DNA from 2 places in the Herbaspirillum sp. GW822-FHT03A08 genome. Region 2 is predicted to be linked to the other one. Evidence: predicted binding sites of a transcription regulator. Region 2 holds the regulator's gene; the other holds the start of a gene.
What was found. The regulator FliA, encoded in region 2, starts transcription of late flagellar genes. The targets are predictions, from matches to a motif close to CTAAAGTTTNNNNNNNNNNNGCCGNTA.

Region 1: the regulator FliA is predicted to act here: its motif matches at 3,046-3,072, upstream of AC1RN6_RS19695 (DUF4088 family protein).

What each region holds. Positions count from the first base shown of each region.
Region 1 is NZ_JBXANR010000006.1:241,594-250,802, forward strand. Features, by position in the region: gene AC1RN6_RS19680 (MmgE/PrpD family protein) at 1-576, shown strand, start outside; gene AC1RN6_RS19685 (MFS transporter) at 668-2,065, shown strand; gene AC1RN6_RS19690 (methyltransferase domain-containing protein) at 2,097-2,885, shown strand; gene AC1RN6_RS19695 (DUF4088 family protein) at 3,087-3,809, shown strand; gene AC1RN6_RS19700 (ABC transporter substrate-binding protein) at 3,922-4,797, shown strand; gene AC1RN6_RS19705 (methyl-accepting chemotaxis protein) at 4,860-6,935, opposite strand; gene AC1RN6_RS19710 (GNAT family N-acetyltransferase) at 7,186-7,782, shown strand; gene AC1RN6_RS19715 (glutathione S-transferase family protein) at 7,951-8,637, opposite strand; gene AC1RN6_RS19720 (TetR/AcrR family transcriptional regulator) at 8,790-9,209, shown strand, end outside.
Region 2 is NZ_JBXANR010000003.1:220,143-229,351, reverse strand. Features, by position in the region: gene AC1RN6_RS10225 (flagellar hook assembly protein FlgD) at 1-378, opposite strand, end outside; gene flgC (flagellar basal body rod protein FlgC) at 393-797, opposite strand; gene flgB (flagellar basal body rod protein FlgB) at 803-1,225, opposite strand; gene flgA (flagellar basal body P-ring formation chaperone FlgA) at 1,437-2,159, shown strand; gene flgM (flagellar biosynthesis anti-sigma factor FlgM) at 2,268-2,582, shown strand; gene AC1RN6_RS10200 (flagella synthesis protein FlgN) at 2,587-3,066, shown strand; gene motD (flagellar motor protein MotD) at 3,136-3,936, opposite strand; gene AC1RN6_RS10190 (flagellar motor protein) at 3,960-4,706, opposite strand; gene AC1RN6_RS10185 (RNA polymerase sigma factor FliA) at 4,688-5,422, opposite strand; gene AC1RN6_RS10180 (MinD/ParA family ATP-binding protein) at 5,429-6,226, opposite strand; gene flhF (flagellar biosynthesis GTPase FlhF) at 6,261-7,709, opposite strand; gene flhA (flagellar biosynthesis protein FlhA) at 7,706-9,209, opposite strand, start outside.

The DNA of each region.
Region 1 (9,209 bases), on a different contig from region 2:
AAGTTTTATTCCTGCGTCGGCAGCAATCACACCACGCTGGACGCGATCCGCAACATGCAGGCGCGCCATCCCTTCGGCGTGGCCGATGTGGAGAAGGTGCAGGTCCTCGGTTCGCGCGTCACGGTGGATCATGTGGGCTGGAAGTATGTGCCGCAAGGCCTGACATCGGCGCAGCTGAACCTGCCGTATTGCGTGGCGACGCTGCTGCTGGATGGCGACGCCTTCGTCGAACAGTTCACCGAAGAAAAAGTCACCGATCCGGAACGCATCCGCGTGTCGCAACTGGTCGAGGTGATTGAAGATCCGGCCATCACGGCGCGCGGTTCGGTTTATCGCCACATGGTGCACGTCAAGGTCACGCTGCGCGATGGCACGGTGCTGACGGAGACCGTCGAGACGCCGCGCGGCAGCGAACATTCCTTCGCCTCGGCCGGACAAGTGATCGCCAAATTCCGCAAGCTGACCTCGCACCGGCTGTCGGCGGTGCACAGCGAGCGCATCATTGAACAAGTCATGCAGGCAGAAAAGATGAGCAATGCCGGCGATCTGGTGAGTTTGCTGGCAGCGCCACAATAACCAGTCAGTCGCCGATGGCGCGCTCCCTCGAGGACCGCGAAGCTTACGAGACGGGACGCCGAAGTCCCGCCTGCCCTACACAGGAGACAACATGAACGTAACATCGCAAGTACCGGATAGTGCAGCACAACCGCAGGCCGCGGTCTCTGCACCGTCCGCACAATCAACGCAATCGACGCAATCAGCGCCGGGACGCCTGCGCTCCATCATCGGCGGCAGCGCCGGCAATGTGATCGAGTGGTACGACTTTCTCGCGTATTCCATCTTTTCAATTTACTTCAGCAAGGCCTTCTTCCCCGGTGGGAACATGACGGTGCAGCTGCTCAACGCCGCCGCCATCGCTTCGGTCGGCTACGTGGTGCGGCCGCTCGGCAGCTGGCTGATCGGCACGCTGGCCGACCGCTACGGCCGCCGGCTGGCGCTGAGCCTGTCGGTCGCGATGATGAGCGTCGGTTCGCTGATCATTGCGCTGACGCCGACCTACGCCACCATCGGCATCGCCGCGCCGGCGATCCTGGTGTTCGCCCGCCTGCTGCAAGGTTTCAGCATGGGCGGCGAAGCCGGCACCAGTGCGACCTACCTGAGCGAAATGGCGCCGCCCGGACGGCGCGGCTTCTTCGTCGGCTTTGTGCAAGTGACCGTGGTGATGGGCCAGCTGCTGGCACTGGGTCTGATGCTGTTGCTGCAGCGTGCATTGCTGACGCCGGAACAGCTGGAAGCCTGGGGCTGGCGCATTCCGTTCTTCATCGGCGGCTTGCTGGCGGTGTTCGCCATGTATCTGCGGCGCGGCATTGCCGAGACCGATTCTTTCGTCAGGCATGGCCATGGCAGTCACGATGGCAAGCGTTCCGGCGAAAGCCTGCTGAAGGTGTTGCTGCGCCATCGACGCGAAGTGATCTGGAGCGTGGGCATCAGCGTCGGCGGTACCGTAGCGTTTTACACCTTCACGATTTATCTGCAGAAGTACATGGTCAATACCAGCGGCTTCAGCCGCGACCAGGCGACGCTGATCACGACGATTGCGCTGCTGATCTACATGGTGTTCCAGCCGCTGTACGGTCTGCTCTCGGATGTGATCGGCCGCCGCAAGGTGATGATGATCTTCGGCTTCGGCGGCACTTTCCTGACGATTCCGATCATGCATGCGCTGGGCACGACCAGCAGCACCAGCACCGCTTTTCTGCTGAACCTGGCGGCGCTGGGCATCCTCAGCGGTTTCAGCTCGATCCACTGGCTGGTGAAGTCGGAACTGTTTCCGGCCAAGGTGCGCGCGCTGGGCGTGGGTCTGCCGTTCGCCATCGTCACGGCGGTGATGGGCGGCACGACGGAATTCGTGGCGTTGCGGCTGAAGGCATCCGGTCATGAGCCATGGTTCTTCTACTACGCCAGCCTGTGTGCAGCGATCTCGCTCGTGACGTATATTGTGATGCCGGAGACGCGCCACAGCTCGACCATCGATCGCGAGGCGGCGGCGTCGCACTCTGTCTGAACCTGCTTACTGCATACAATAGGAAGACATCATGCCTGCCAAAAATGCCAATGCCGACTTGTGGGACGCTTCGCAATATCTGCGCTTCGGCGATGAACGCCTGCGCCCTGCCATCGATCTGCTGACGCATGTTCCTCCGGTGTCGCCAACGCGCATCCTGGATCTGGGCTGCGGCGCCGGCAACCTGACCGCGATACTCAAGCAGCGCTGGCCCGATGCCGACGTGCACGGCGTGGACGGTTCTGAAAGCATGCTGGAAAAAGCGCGCAAGGAAGCACCCGACTGCGGCTTCCTGCAGGCCGATATCAGCGCCTGGGCGCCGGATGAACCGTTCGATCTGATTTACACCAACGCCACCTTGCAGTGGCTGCCGGACCATGCGCAGCTGTTCAGGCGGCTGATCTCTTTCCTGCGGCCCGGCGGCTGCCTGGCGGTGCAGATGCCGATCATGCATGACGCACCCTTGCGTCTGGAACAGGTCCGGCTGGCGCGCTCGCCGGCGTTTGCCGATGTGCTGGGCGACGTCTCGGAGCGGCGCTCGGTGCTGACCCCGCAGGGTTACTACGACCTGCTGCGCCCCCTGGCGTCGACCATCGATATCTGGCAGACAACTTATCTGCACGTGCTCAGCGGCCCGGATCCGGTGGTGCAATGGGCCAGCGGCAGCAGCCTGCGTCCTTATCTGGAGAAATTGCAGGGCGACCGCCTCGCCGCGTTCCGCGAGGCGTATGCGCAAAAGATGCGCGAGGCATATCCGGCCGGCACAGACGGTACGACCTTGTTGCCGTTTCAACGTTTGTTTTTAGTCATCACTCTTTGAGCGAACGCTGAAAGAGTGATGATTTTTATCGCAGAAAATATTTCCCGCGATAAAGTTCTCCGCCATACTTGCCGTTAACAAACATCCGGTGCGAAACCTTCGCTGTCGCCGATGTCTCTGCCTCAAACCCGGGCAGAGATTGACATTGAAGGATTCGCAACTAAAGTCTTAACGTGCACGGTAGTACTACGGGAGAAGAACATGAAAAAAATCAACATGAACGTCAAGGACGAAGTCTATGAATCGCTGGATCGCGAATTCAAGAACTTCATCCGTCTGTCATTGAAGTGCGACTCAGGTTTTGTGGCGCCGTCGTTCGACAGTTTTTTGTTGGCAAAAATATCAGACAACACGAACTTCCTGACTGAAGAAGCCGTGCAACATCTGATGATGTCGGGTCAATACGCGTGGGCAAAACGCGCGCTGGACAAGGATTTTCCGGACGTAGTGGCGATCCTGATTTCGCAGGCGTCGAACTACGGCTTCCATATCGCGGTGCGCCAGGATTGGGGTTCCGACGATCTGACGGCAGCATCCAAGGCGTGGGCCACGGCCATCGTCAAGCAGGCCAAGGGCGATGAGTCGCAGATCGACATCCTGGCGGCGCAGATCAAGTCGGCGGCGGTCAGCATCGCCCAGGTGGAAGAGAAACTGAAGACGCCGGCATGGCGGCTCGCCGCATCGCTGGCGCAGCAACTGCATGACGCCAAGATCGCGGTCGAGCATGCCCGGGGCGCCGTCGCGCATGAAAAGCTGGGCGCCCTGCGCAGCCTGCTGAAACTGGGTATTGCGTATGGCACGGTCAAGGAGAAGGAAGAGAAAGAAATTCTGGAGCGTCTGCGCATGAAGAAGCCTTATCTCTTTGAAGAGGAAGAAAGCTTCCTGACCCGCGCGATTGCCTGGTGGCGCAGCGTGTTTGCCTGATTGCCCGCATCCTGCAACTGCGTCATCTGCGCCGTCCGCACTGTTGTGCCATCATCCTGAATTGCGTATTACACAAAGCCTGCAAAAAGAATCCAACAAAGGTCACGCCACGATGAAGACATTCACAACACTGAAGAACCGGACAGCGCTGGCGGCACTCTCCGCACTGACGGTTCTTCTGACATGCAACGCCGCCGCACTGGCGCAAACTTCAGGAACCACGATGACGCAATCGACGCCCTCTTCCCCTGTGCAAGCTGATCAATCCGTGGTGGCGCTGTTTGCGCCCCACGGCACGCTGCGCGCATCGATCAATCTCGGCAATCCGGTATTGGCGAACCTCGATCCCAAGACCGGCGCACCGGTCGGCGTGTCGGTCGATCTGGCGACGGAGCTTGCCAGACGGCTGGGCGTGCCGCTGCAACTGGTGGCGGTGAAATCGGCCGGCAATTCAGTGGAAAACATCGAGCAGGATAAGGCCGACATCGGCTTTTTTGCAGTCGACCCCAAGCGCGCGCAAGAGATCAGCTTCACCGGTCCGTATGTGCTGATCGAAGGGTTCTATGCCGTGCGCAACGATTCACCGATCACGGCCAATGAGCAGGTCGACAAGCCGGGCATCACCGTCGCCGTCGGCAAGGGCAGTGCCTATGATCTGTTCCTGTCACGCGAACTGCATCAGGCCACTATCGTGCGCATCCCGACTTCACCTGCGGTGGTGCAGGGTTTCATCGATCAGAATCTGAGCGTGGCGGCCGGCGTCAAACAGCAGCTTGAACAGGATGCGGCAAAGGTCGGCGGCATGCGGATCCTGCCGCAGCGTTTCATGGTGATTCGCCAGGCGATGGGTGTGCCGAAGGCAAGAGGCGACGCGGCAGCGGCTTATCTGGCCAGCTTTGTTGAAGAGATGAAGGCGTCGGGATTTGTCGCCGCTTCGCTCGCAAAGAACGGTATTGAAGGCGCGATCGTCGCCAACGCGGGCGACTGACAGAAGAGCCGGCAAGCGCCCCGGCATGCAAGCCGGGGCTGTCGCATCCCTTGGTGTGGGACTCAGGCGATACGGCGTTGTATTGCAACGCCCGGCGATGGGTGCGCCTGACGCGCCGGTCTGTGCGCGAAATCCTGTAAACGCTGTACTTTCGCTGTCGGCGCCGGGGCAATATTTTCCGCGTGAGAATCGGCTTCCCCGATCTCCTCTTCCAACTTGAACACGCTCACGGCGCTGGCCAGCAGACCGGCATGCTGTTGCAGACTCTCTGCTGCGGCTGCGGCTTCTTCCACCAGTGCGGCATTTCGCTGCGTCATGGAATCAATATGCGCCATCGCGCCGCCCACTTCGGCGATGCCGGCGCTTTGCTCCTGACTGGACGTGGTGATCTCGGACATGATGCCGACCACTTCGTTGATTGAATTGACGATGTCGTTCATGCTCTGCCCGGCGCCCTGCACCTGACGGCCGCCTGCTTCAACCTTGCCGGCCGAGTCATCGATCAGGCCTTTGATCTCTTTCGCTGCGGCGGCGGAACGCTGCGCCAGCACGCGCACTTCCGACGCCACCACCGCGAATCCGCGGCCCTGCTCGCCGGCGCGCGCTGCTTCAACGGCGGCATTGAGTGCCAGGATATTGGTCTGGAAGGCGATGCCGTCGATCACGCTGATGATGCCGCTGATCTTGTCCGAGCTTTGCTTGATGGACGCCATCGTTCCGACGACATCGCCAACCGCTTGCCCGCCCTTGACGGCGAAGGCGGATGCCGACAGCGCCAGCGCATTGGCGTGCTCGGCATTGGCGGCATTCTTCTTGACGGTGGCGGTCAGCACTTCCATCGACGATGCAGTTTCTTCGAGGCTGGATGCCTGCGACTCGGTGCGCTGCGACAGATCGTTGTTGCCGATCGCGATCTCGCGCGAAGCCGCTGTGATGACCTTGGCGCTGCGGCGCACATTGGAGATCAGCTGCGCCAGGCTGACGTTCATGTTGCTGAAGGCGCCGACCAGTGCAGAGATTTCATCCTTGCCGTGTGACACGCTCTGCAAGCGCAGGTCGCCGGCGGCGGTGCTTTCCACCGCGCTGCTCAGAAAGCCGATTTCTTCTCTGAAGGAATTATAGAAGCCGGCGAGCAGATATCCTGCCAGCGCCAGGACGGCCAGCACCGCGGCCATGATCAGATTGCGGCGCGCCTGATAGTGTGCGACGCGCTGCGTCAGCTCCTGGTTCAGCAATGCAGTCGCTGCGGCCGACAAAGTCTGAAGCTGCTGCGTCGCTTGCTGCGCGGCGCCGAAGAATTGCTCGCCGGAGGTCTGGTCCAGCGATTTCAGCACCTCGCTGGTTGCGCGGTCGAAGAATGCGGACACCATCGGCACTGCCGCGACCTGCCGGCTCAGCTGCGCCTTCCATTCCGGCGTGTCGTAGAACAGCGCGTTGAGTTTTTCCGACAACTGCGTCAGCTCGATTTTGCCGGTGGTCACAGTCGAGGCGAGCATGACTTCTTCGTTCGCTTCGAGCAGACCGGTGTCGATGTAGGCGCCGCCGCGACCGCCGATGGTCAGCATGTTTTCGATGACGGCGGGGATATTGTCCAGCAAGGTCAGCGCGAGGTAATGCGTGCTGGTTTCCGGATCGAGGCGCAGGTTGGTGCGGTCGGCGATCCCGGTTCTGAATTTTTGTACCTGTGCGATCAGGGCGGCATGAGCGGCGTAGTCATCTTTGGCTTTGACGTCCGTCTGCTGCAGCATCGCCGTCCATCTTTTCTGGATGCCGGCGAGCGAGTCATGCAAGCCGATGCGCGAGACCGTAGCGCCGTCGCGCTCAAACTCGGCCAGCTTGTTGCTGATCGACGCCTGGATCAGCCTGGCCGGCGCCTGCATCTTGGCATTGCCGCCGAGTTCCATGTAGCGCAGCGCCTGATGGCGTTGCAGCAGGACGTGGATGTCTTCCGCCTTGACGGCGTAGCGCAGGCCGTCTTGCTCCAGCTCGGCGAAGGCGATGGATTTTTGCAATTCGTTGAACAACAAGCCGGTGACCAGACCAAGCGGCAGAATGAATACCAGCGACACGAGCAGGAATTTCGGCAGCAGGCGCAGCTGCTCCATCAATCTGGTGGCGGGGAGTAACAGGGCATTCACGGGGACCTCACAGGCAGGACTGAAGACCTCGCAGTATGAGCAAGGAATATGACCAGTTTGTGAACATCGGAGGCGGGAACACGAGTACTGCCGCATCAGGCACTGTGTCGCCTGACGCGAGCATCGCTATTTCCTGAAATGCAACCTCCCTTGCGTAGGGACGATGCAATGGTATTGTGGTGCCGGTATATTTCCCGACCGCCGGCTCCGGTAGGTGCAATGCTGAATTGCGCGTTTTGCCGGGATTCTAATGATGCTTTTTGACAGACGTGTGACGTCGTTTTCTTTTGCTGATTCATGGGTAAAACTTGTCTTTGCACATCAGGGGCTTTATATCGATATGGACGAATTGATCATTACACGCAATGCAGTACCAGACGATGCGCAGATACTTTGCGCGGCGGAGCGTGAGACCAGCAAGACTCCCGGGATTTTGATTTCTCTTTCACATGAATTAACCGAAAGCGATTTCGAGGACAAGATAAAGTGGCTTGCGGTTGCCGGGGTTTATCTGGTCGCGGAAATGAACGGCAAGATAACCGGCCACGCACTTCTTGAACCAATGCCGTTGAGTTCGACATCGCATGTCTTTTCGTTGACCGTCGTGGTGCATCCTGGCCTTACCGGGCGCGGTATCGGAACACATTTGATGACGGCGGTATTGAGCTGGGCCCAATGTCATCCTTCTGTTGAAAAGATCGAATTGCGCGTGCGTGAAGGCAATGCCGTTGCGATACGTCTGTACCGGCGTTTCGGCTTTATCGAAGAGGGACGCTTTGAGAAACGCATCAAACTTCCGGACGGCACTTATCTGGCGGACATCTGCATGGCCAGGTTCGTTGTGTAATGCGGGATTGATTCCCTGCAGAATAAAAAAGCCCGCGGTCGGCGCGGGCCGACGGCGGGCGAATCAGTCTTTCGACCGAGAGGAGACGACGTGATGTCAGGTGTTACTTTACCGATCACGCCGTTGCCGGGCTATCGGGCGTTTCCTGATTTCCGTATGCCAACGTCGTCAGAATCCCAGGCGGCGCAGATCTTCCGCCACGAACATTTGTCCGCTGCGATTTTTGACGGCCGGCAACTCCGCCACCCTGGCACGCCATGCGTGTAAGGCGGTGAGTTCTTCGGCAATAGGAATGCCTGCTGCATCGGCAAACGCCAGACCGGCGAAGACCGTGATGTCGGGCATCGAGAATTGCTCGCCGGCGACGAAGCTGCTGGTGCGCAGGATCTGATCGAAGTACGCCATGCCTTGCAACGCCTTCTCGCGCTCACGCTCGCCCCATTCTTTGCGATGCGCCCATTCCGGACTCTTGTACTTTTGCAGATCGTTGCCCAGACCCGGTGTGGCGTGATGAAAATAAATGCCGACCGCATCGATCAGACCGCTTTCGGCGCGTCGCTGCATCATGTGAATGATGGCTTTCTCTTTGGGCGTGCGGCCGGTGAGGACCGGATTGCCGTCGAGGTTGTCGAGGTATTCGGTGATGGCGGTGCTTTCGGAGATCAGGGTGCCGTCATCCAGTTCCAGCAACGGCAGCACGCCGGACGGGTTCTTCGCCAGATAGGCGGCCTGCTTGTGCTCGGCGCCGATCAGGTCCACGGATTCGAAGGTGACCTGTGAATCCAGGCCCTTCTGTGCAAGAACGATACGGATGCGGGCAGGATTGGGAAAACCGGGACGGTCATAAATCTTCATTGTTGAAACTCCTGTTTATGGATTAATGGAATTGGTTGATTCGGTTGATCGACGTATTTATTGACTTACACATATCTATCTATCGATAGATAGACATTAAAGAAGTACAATGCTCCTGTCAACAACTATCTATCGATAGAGAGATTTATTCCATGAGTGCAATTGATACCAAAGAGAAGATCATGAGCGTCGCGCGCAAGACCGTGCAGGCGCATGGCTACAGCGCGCTGAGCTTCCGAGACCTGGCGGCGGAAGTCGGCATCAAGAGCGCCAGCGTCCACTACCATTTTCCGACCAAGGGCGACCTGGGCGCGGCGATCGCGCGCCGTTATACCGATGACGGCATCGCGTATCTGAGTGAATTGATGTCGGGCTACAAGGACCAGCGTTCATGCCTGAAGAAATACACCGACATCTTCCGCGCAGCGCTGGTGGACGATAACCGCATGTGTCTGTGCGGCATCATGTCTGCCGAGCACGAAGATCTGCCGCCTGAAGTGAGCGCGGAAGTGGACCGCTTCAACGAAGTGAACATCGACTGGATCACCACCCTGCTGTCGCTGGAGCAAACC
Region 2 (9,209 bases):
CTGGGTTGTGACGTCATTGCCGCTGGCGTCCTTGGTCGTATCCGATGTCAGCGTGACGTTATTGCCCGGCGCCAGGACGCTATGACCGATCATGTTGGCGGCCTGCAGCGATTGCGATGCGCCCAGATTGCTCATCAGCGACGCCAGAGTCGTGTTCAACTGGCTGATACCGGAAACCGTCGACAGCTGTGCCAGCTGAGTGGTCAGCTGCGAGTTATCCATCGGGTTGGTCGGATCCTGATTTTGCATCTGCACGGTCAGCAGTTTCAGGAAACGTTGCTGAATCGCTTCAGGGCTGTTGTCGTTCAGGCTGGAAGTGCTTGTAGAAGTCTGCGTCCCATTCATGGACGTCAGCAGATCAGAGGAAACAGTAGTCATGATTAGGATCTTCCTTAAGTACCGATAGTGAGGGTTTTCATCAACATATTCTTGGCGGTGTTCATCGTCTCGACGTTGGTCTGATACGAGCGCGAAGCGGAGATCATGTTGACCATCTCCTCTACCGGATTAACGTTCGGCATGGCGACATAGCCGTTGGCATCAGCGAGTGGATGCTTCGGATCGTATGTCAGCTTCGGCGGCGCCTGATCTTCAACGATCTGGTCGACCTTGACGCCGCTGTCGGAAATATTGCCGTAAGGAACAGCCTTGAACACAACTTGTTTGGCCTTGTACGGCTGACCGTTGGGGCTGGTTGCGCTGTCGGCGTTGGCGATATTACTGGCAACGGTATTGAGGCGCTGCGACTGCGCGCTCATGGCCGAGCCGGCAACATTAAAAATATTGGAAAGAGACATGATGATCAGCCCGGTTGGATGGCGGCGAGCAGCGTCTTGATCTGCCCGTTGACGGCCGTAACGCCTGCTTCGTAGCGCACGGCATTGTCGGTAAATTGGTTGCGTTCGACGTCCATGTCGACGGTATTGCCGTCTACGCTACCCTGCGTAACCGTGCGATACAGCAGCGGCGAACCGCCGATACCGCTGTCGCCTGTCGGCTTGCCCGCAATGTGGCCTGCCGAGGTGCGCGCCAGCTCTACCGGCGGCACTTTGGTCGTTTTGCCGTCCATGGCGCCTTGCAGAGTTTTCGCGAAGTCGATATCGCGCGCTTTATAATTGGGCGTGTCGGCATTGGCGATGTTGGATGCCAGCAATTGCTGACGCTGGGCGCGCAAGTTCAGCGCCGTCTCGTTAAACCTCAGATAATCATCCAGTTTTGCGACCATCGATTTCTCCTGAATGCGCCCTTCATAAAGTACGCATTACGCCGATAATGGGATTTAGATACCATTGGATCATACGACCCCACCCAAAACTCGATTGCCCGATAAAGAGATAAATCTATGCCTTGTTCAGCCTTTTGATGAAGGTTGCCGCCATTAGTATTGCTGACACGATGGCCACCTCTTCGGCCGCTAAGGTGTTAAAGTTGTTGTTATGAAATCATTCCTCAAAGCGCTGATGCTGCTTTTGCCTGCCATCGGGTTTTCTGCGCTTGCACAAACGGCAACTCCGGATCCATCCAACTCCCCGCCAAAGCAGAATCTGGGCGCTTTGCAGCAAGTCGCGGAACAGTTCATCAAGATGCAGACTGCCGGCCTCTCCGGGACCGTCAACACCACCGTTGAACCGGTCGACAGCCGCCTGAATCTGGCAGCCTGCGCAGCACCGCAGGCCTTCCTGCCCAATGGCGGGCGCTTGTGGGGCAAAACCACCATCGGCATCAAGTGCACCGCCCCTTCGCCCTGGACGATTTACGTCCGCGCTACCGTGCAAGTCGTCGCCGAATATATTGTCACCGCCACCCCTCTGGCGCAAGGCCAAACCATCGGTCCGAACGACATCACGAAGATCAAAGGCGACCTGTCGAATTTACCCAGCGGCATCATTACCGACGCGTCACAGGCTATCGGCCGCACCGCCAGCATGTCACTGGCAGCAGGTGCGCCATTGCGCCAGGATATTTTGCGCGCCAATCGTGTCGTACAACAAGGACAGTCGGTTCGGATCGTATCCACCGGCCCGGGTTTCCAGATTGCAACTGAAGGCCGCGCCCTGAACAACGCCAGCGAAGGCCAGATAGCACAAGCCCGGACGCCGACCGGACAGGTGGTCAGCGGGGTCGCCAGAGCAGGTGGAATTGTTGAGATTAATTACTGACGGACAACAAACTCTTGCCGGACAAAAAGTATTAAAGTTTGCGGAAAAATCGCCGATAATCTATGCAACAGGCGGGCCAGAGAGCCCTAACCACTCAAGGATGATGCCGTGAACGTTAATGACGCACTTAAAGCTGGCAAAGGTTTACCAGAAGTCGCGCAGCCCCAGCCGCGCACTTCAGGCACGACCGGCGCCAAGACGGATACAGTGAGCGCCGATTCCGCCAATGTACAGCTGTCCGCCCAATACCAGTCGCTTGGTACGAAGGCTGCAGCAGGTCCAAGCGGCAGTTTCGATGCAAAGAAAGTTGCAGAAATCAAAGCAGCAATTGCCAACGGCACCTTCCAGGTTGATCCGGAGAAAGTTGCCAGCGGTCTGTTGGATACCGTGAAAAATCTGATTGGTACACGCAGCAAAGCTTAATGTAATGACAAGCACGACTTCGCAATTGCCCTCTCACTATCTTGCTGAAGAAAAGCAGGTAACGTCACGCCTTGTTGCAACACTGCAGCAAGAGCAAACCCTGCTCAGCGGCAACGGCGACGCGGATGAAATCCCAAACGTCATCAATCAAAAAGCGCAGATCATTGCCGAAATGGCAAGATTGGCAGATCAACGCTATCGCCTGCTGTCGGCAGTCGGTTTTCCTGCAAGCGAAAACGGCATGCAAAGCTGGCTCGATCAACATGGCGCCGAAGCCGACAAGGCTCAGTGGAATGAATTGTTTGAACTGGCGCAAACTGCGCGCGAATTGAATCGCGTCAATGGCACACTGGTCGGCCGTCAGATGGCAATCAACCAAAACGCGTTGAAGATTCTGCAAGGAAGAAGTGGCGGCGGCTCACTCTACGGCCCGGATGGATCGGCCAGCGTCAGCACCACCGGACGTCCGCTTGGCATAGGCTGAGCCAGACATTGATAATAAAAAGACCGCTGATGCGGTCTTTTTTTTATTATGCGCCAAGCTTAGCGCTTGCTAAGGCCTGGCCTTCGGCACACCGTCGGCAATCGGCACTTCGGTGACCTGCTCCGCCAGACGCGACAAAATCATCACATCCACGCGCCGGTTACGCAAACGCCCTTCCGGCGTGTCGTTCGATGCGACCGGCTGATTTGATCCATGCCCCACGGCGGTCAGCCGCATCTCGGCGATCCCCTGATTGCTGAACAGACGTGCAACGGTGCTCGCGCGCACGGCAGAGAGCTCCCAGTTGGATGGAAACACGGCAGTACTGATTTGCGTGTTGTCGGTGTGACCTTCGATCTGGATCGCATGATCGTCATTCTTGAGCACTCTGGCGATGGCGATCAAAGTCTCTTCCGACTCCTTGCTGACCTTGGCGTCGCCAGGCGCAAACAATACATTGGCGTTAATCTCGACATTCACGCCGACACTGGTCTGCGTGACCCGCACCTTCCCCTCCTGCACCAGCGGCGCCAACACTTGCATGATGTCGCGCGCCATGTCCGTCATGCGTTCCTTTTCACGTCGCAAGGCTTCACTGTTTCGCGGCTTTTGCAGGGGAGGAATTTTCGGTGTGGCGGCTTGTTGTGCGCCTTGGCCGCCGGCTTGCACAATCACCGGCGCGGTAGAGATCGGCTCTTTGCCAAAGGCGTTGATCAGCGAGTCGGCGAGGATCTTGTATTTGCCTTCATTGACCTGGGAGATGGCATACATGACCACGAAAAAAGCAAACAGCAGCGTAATGAAGTCGGCATAGGAAACCAGCCAGCGCTCATGATTCTCGTGTTCTTCCTCATGTTTCTTGCGCGCCATGGCTACCGCCCGTTCTCACGTTCTTATGCGTTTTCGAAGTACGACTCGGCCCGCTCCTGAATAACCCGCGGATTGTCGCCACTGGCGATGCCGAACAAACTGTCGGCCACCATCTCTCGTCTGAGCACTTCTGCGGCCAACAGTTCTTTCAGTTTATTGGCAACCGGCAAGAAGAATAAATTGGCCAGCCCTACGCCGTAAATCGTAGCAACGAACGCGACGGCAATCCCGCCGCCCAGACGCGCCGGATCGGCCAGATTTTCCATGACATGAATCAAACCTAGCACGGCGCCGAGAATACCGATGGTCGGCGAATAGCCGCCGGCGGCTTCCCAGATCTTCAACGCCTGGCGCTGCCGGGTTTCATAAGTAGAAATGTCGATCTCGAGAATTTCGAGCAGTTTGGCAGGCGTGATGCCATCGATCAGAAGACGCAGCCCTTTCTTGATGAAAGGATCGTTTGTGTCGTTCATGTGCTCCTCCAGATGCAGCAAGCCCTCGCGACGCGAAATGGTGCTCCAGAGCGAGATGTTTTCGATCAGTTTACGATGATCGTGAACAGGGGGAGAAAAGACCGAAGCGATCAACTTCACGCCGAGCATGAAATTGTCGAGTCTGGTTTGCAGAAGAACGGCGCCGACGGTGCCGGCAAAGACGATCAGAAATGCCGTCGGCTGCAAGATGGAACTGAGATGACCGCCTTCCAACACCTGCCCCAGAAAGATTCCTCCCAAGGCTAACGCCAAACCGCCTATGCTACTCCAGTCCACGCTTGCTCCCTCAAGGTCGAGCGCATGCGAGCAATCGCCTGACTATGCAACTGGCATACTCGTGACTCGGACACGCCCATGACGGCGCCGATTTCTTTCAGGTTCATTTCCTGCTCGTAGTACAAGCCCATCAGGATCTTTTCACGCTCCGGCAAAGCCTTGATCGAATCGATCACTGCTTCGCGGAAACCGCCGTTGATCAGATTCTGCAGCGGGTCGTCGTTCTGGCTGGTCTGATAGCGATCGAGAAAATGCTCATGACCGCCTTCAGCGTCATGGAAATCTTCGTAATAGATCAGTTGATGGCCGCCGCATTCGGTCAGCATCTCCTGATATTCGTTCAGACTCATCTTGAGCTGCTTGGCGACTTCCGTCTCTTGCGGCGGCCGGCCCAATTGCTGCATCAGAACATGGATCGCATCTTCGATCTTGCGCGTGCTTTGACGGATGCTGCGCGGCAGCCAGTCGCTGCTGCGCAACTCGTCGAGCATGGCGCCGCGGATACGCTGCACCGCATAAGTTTCGAACTGCGCGCCATGCGTTTCTTCATAGCGATTGACAGCATCAAGCAGGCCGATCATGCCGGCTTGAATCAAGTCGTCCACTTCCACGCTCGGTGGAAGTTTTGCCTTCATCTGATGCGCCAGCTTTTTTACCAGCGGCGCATGCAGCTGCAGCAAATGATTCTTGTCCGTCTTGCCATTGACGTTATACATAACACGTCATACTCCGAGACTTGCACCATCGGTTGCCATACCGTACGTGCCCTTGGTGAGATTGGAAAGCGAGAACTGATTGGCCAAACGCTTAAATGCAACTGTTGCGCCGGTCAGAGGAAATGCCTCCAGCACGGTGCGGCCCTGCCCCGAAGCGCGGCGGATATGCTCGTCGGCCGGGATCGAACCCATGAAATTCAATTGTGCCGCCAGATAACGATTGGCTGCCTGCGCCATGTTGGCGAACACCATTTGCGCTTCCGCATCCGATCCGCCGGTGACCAGCAGATTGAAGGGGCGACGCCCCAGGCGGTCGCTCAGACTCTTGATCAGGACGTAAGCCGACTTGATGGAAGTTGCGCTGGTCGACATGTGGACGACGATCTCACCCATTTCCATTGCCGGCACCGGCAATACGTCATCATCGTTCAACTCGCCATTGACGAGCGTGATGTCTGATTCGGCTGTGAGCGCATCGAAAATTGCGGCCAGGCGGGAAGCTTGCGGATGCGTGGCTGCAGACACGTTTTTACGCGACAAGCGCGCCAATGCAAAACCTTCAGGCACCAGACGCACCGCTTCGTCGAGATGACGCTCCTGACGCGCGACGTCGAGCAGGCTCGCTACGGTCAGTCCGCCAAACCGGGACAAGATGCTCGAGGGCGTCATGCAAGCGTCGACCAGCAAGGCGTTGCAGTCATTCGCGGCCAGAGAAGCAGCCAGATTGATCAGCATCGCGCCTTTTTCGTCGTCGGGTAATACCGAGAAGAAACTGAACACGCGCGGCGTCGGACGCTCCAGCATCCGGCGCAGTCCTTCCGCTTGATCAACATCATAGCTAGCCAAGGATCACCTCCCGCAGGCTTTTATCGTTCATGGCCGTTGCTGTCGGTCCGACAACAACGGGCAACTCTGCATCCTGAAACTCGAACGGCGCGGTTTCACGTTTCAGTTTAAAGGCCCGGTCAGCCAGGTACAACTTGTTGGCGACGTGCAAGTCTTCAGGAACGCGCTGACCGTTTGCAACGTAGTACAGATTCAGTTTTTGACGGATGACAACATCAAGCACGTTGCCGATAGTCGCTGCTTCATCCAGTTTGGTGATGATGCAGCCGGCCAGGCCGTCGCCGGAATACGCGCTCACCACTTCATTGAGCGTGCCGCCGGTGGCTGTTGCATTGAGGCAAAGCAGGCGTTTGATCTCAGTGCCGGCGCCGGACAGCATGGCTGCCTGTTCGGCAACCATCTGATCGCGCTGGCCCATGCCTGCCGTATCGATTAGGACAGTATGTTTGCCGCTCAGTTCGTCCAAAGCGATACGTAAATCAGCTTCATCTTTCACCGAGTGCACCATGACGCCGAGAATCTTGCCGTAAATGCGCAATTGTTCGTAGCCGCCGATACGGTAACCGTCGGTAGTAATCAAGGCCAGCTTGCCCGGACCGTGGCGCATCACACAACGCGCCGCCAGCTTGGCAGTCGTGGTCGTTTTGCCAACACCGGTCGGACCGACCAGTGCGTAGACGCCACCCTCTTCCAGCAATTCGTTTTCGTTGGCCATGGTCATCAGATTCTTGGCCAGCACCGATTTCACCCAGAACATCGCGTCTTGCGACTTCGGATTCTGCGGCAGATTTTCCGTAATCAGACGCGACAGACTGGCGCTGAAACCGGCTGCCAGCATTTCACGCATGATGGCGGCCTTGGCCGGCTCACGCTTTTGCGTGCCGCCCCAGGAAATTTCCGCCAGCTGGGTTTCCAGCACGCCGCGCATGGAACGGATTTCGGTCATCACGTCGGACAGAATCTCGTCGTAATCCTTGCCGTCGAATTCAGCCATGATTGGCGATTGCTTCGGACGCTGTGCGGATGGCGAAGCGGGCGCGGCAGACGAAGCAGGACGCTGCTGCTGAGCGCTCTCTTGCTGTTCCCTGGCGCTGGCGCGCGCGGCATTGCGGGTGCGCCATACGCGTGCTTCCGCCTGTGCGGCGCTGTGTTCGATCGCGTTCGATTCGACACCCAGCCCCTGATGCTCGACGCGGCGCGGCACAGCAGCCTGCGGCTGAACCGGCTGCGCGGGAGGTCGTCGCACAGCCGGGCGCGGCATCGCGTCCTTGGCCATGGCCGGCACCACCAGCGAAGACATGTCTTCGTTTGCCATCGCCAGAATCTCGACACCATCTTCGATATTACGATTGGAGAGGATGACCGCATCCGGACCAAGCGCTTCGCGAACCTGGCGCCATGCATCGCGCGACGAACCTGCAATAAATTTTTTAACGTTCATGCTTGCCCTCCAACTAGGCTAGTAACTTTAATCGTTTTCGAATCAGGAACTTCAGCGTGCGACAGCACCCGGAGCTGCGGCATTGCACGTCGCAGGAAGCGCGACAGCAATGCTCGTAACGGTGCCGGGACCAACAATACCGGGGTCAAACCCAATTGCTCTTGATGACGTGCTGCATTCTCTGTCTGTGTAATCAGCGCATCGGCCAGACCCGGCTCGATACCGCCTCCATCCGGACCGCTGGCTTGCATTGCCTGCATCAGCAGGCGTTCGAGCTTGCCGTCGAGCGCCATGACGGACAGCTCTGCTTCGGTCGGGAAAATCTGCTGCACAATCGCGCGGCCCAAGGCAATACGCACGATGGCGGTAAGTTCGTTCGGCTCCTGCACCCGTGCTGCATTTTCGGCCAGGGTTTCGATAATAGTCCGCATATCCCGAATATGCACGCCTTCGATGAGCAGGTTTTGCAACACTTTCTGCACCGTGCCCAGCGGCAAAAGTTTTGGCACCAGATCTTCGACCAGCTTTGGCGCATCTTTGGCGATATGGTCGAGCAGTTGCTGCACTTCCTGACGGCCGAGCAGTTCCGCGGCGTGCAGGGTAATCAGGTGATTCAGGTGAGTAGCGATAACGGTGCCCGTATCCACCACGGTGTAACCCATGGTCTGCGCCATTTCGCGCATGCTGCTTTCGATCCAGACCGCAGGAAGACCGAAGGCCGGATCGCTGGTCATCAGACCTGGCAACGGCCCGGTCACCATGCCGGGATTGATTGCCAGGAACTGGCCGAAGTTGGCTTCGCCTTTGCCGATTTCCACCCCCTTCAAAGCGATGCGGTAGGCAGACGGCTTCAATTCCAGATTGTCACGGATGTGAACCGGTGGCGACAGGAAGCCGACTTCCTGCGCGAATTTTTTACGGATGCCCTTGATACGGCGCAAGAGTTCGCCGCCCTGCCCTTTGTCCACCAGCGGAATCAGGCGATAGCCCACTTCCAGACCGAGCGTATCGACCGGCAGAATATCTTGCCAGGTCGCTTCTTCGATTTCAGGCGCAACAGCAGCCGGTGTCGGCATTTCGGTCTGGACAGCGGCTTCCTGGATACGCTTGCCGACCATATAGGCAGAACCCGCCAGAATGATCGCCAGCAAGATGAAAGCGATGTGCGGCATGCCAGGGATCAGGCCCATGCCGCCAATAATGATGGCGGTCAGGTACAAGACTTCCGGTTTGGCGAACAATTGATTGATCAGCTGGCCGCCGACGTCCTGATCGTTGGCCACGCGGGACACCACGACACCAGCTGCAGTCGAGATGATCAGAGAAGGAATCTGCGCCACCAGGCCGTCACCGATGGCCAGCAGGGTGTAGTTCTTGAGCGCCATGTCGAACGCCAGATCATGCTGGATCATACCGACCACCAGACCGCCGACGATGTTGACGACGGTGACGATAATGCCGGCAACGGCATCGCCGCGCACGTACTTGCTGGCACCGTCC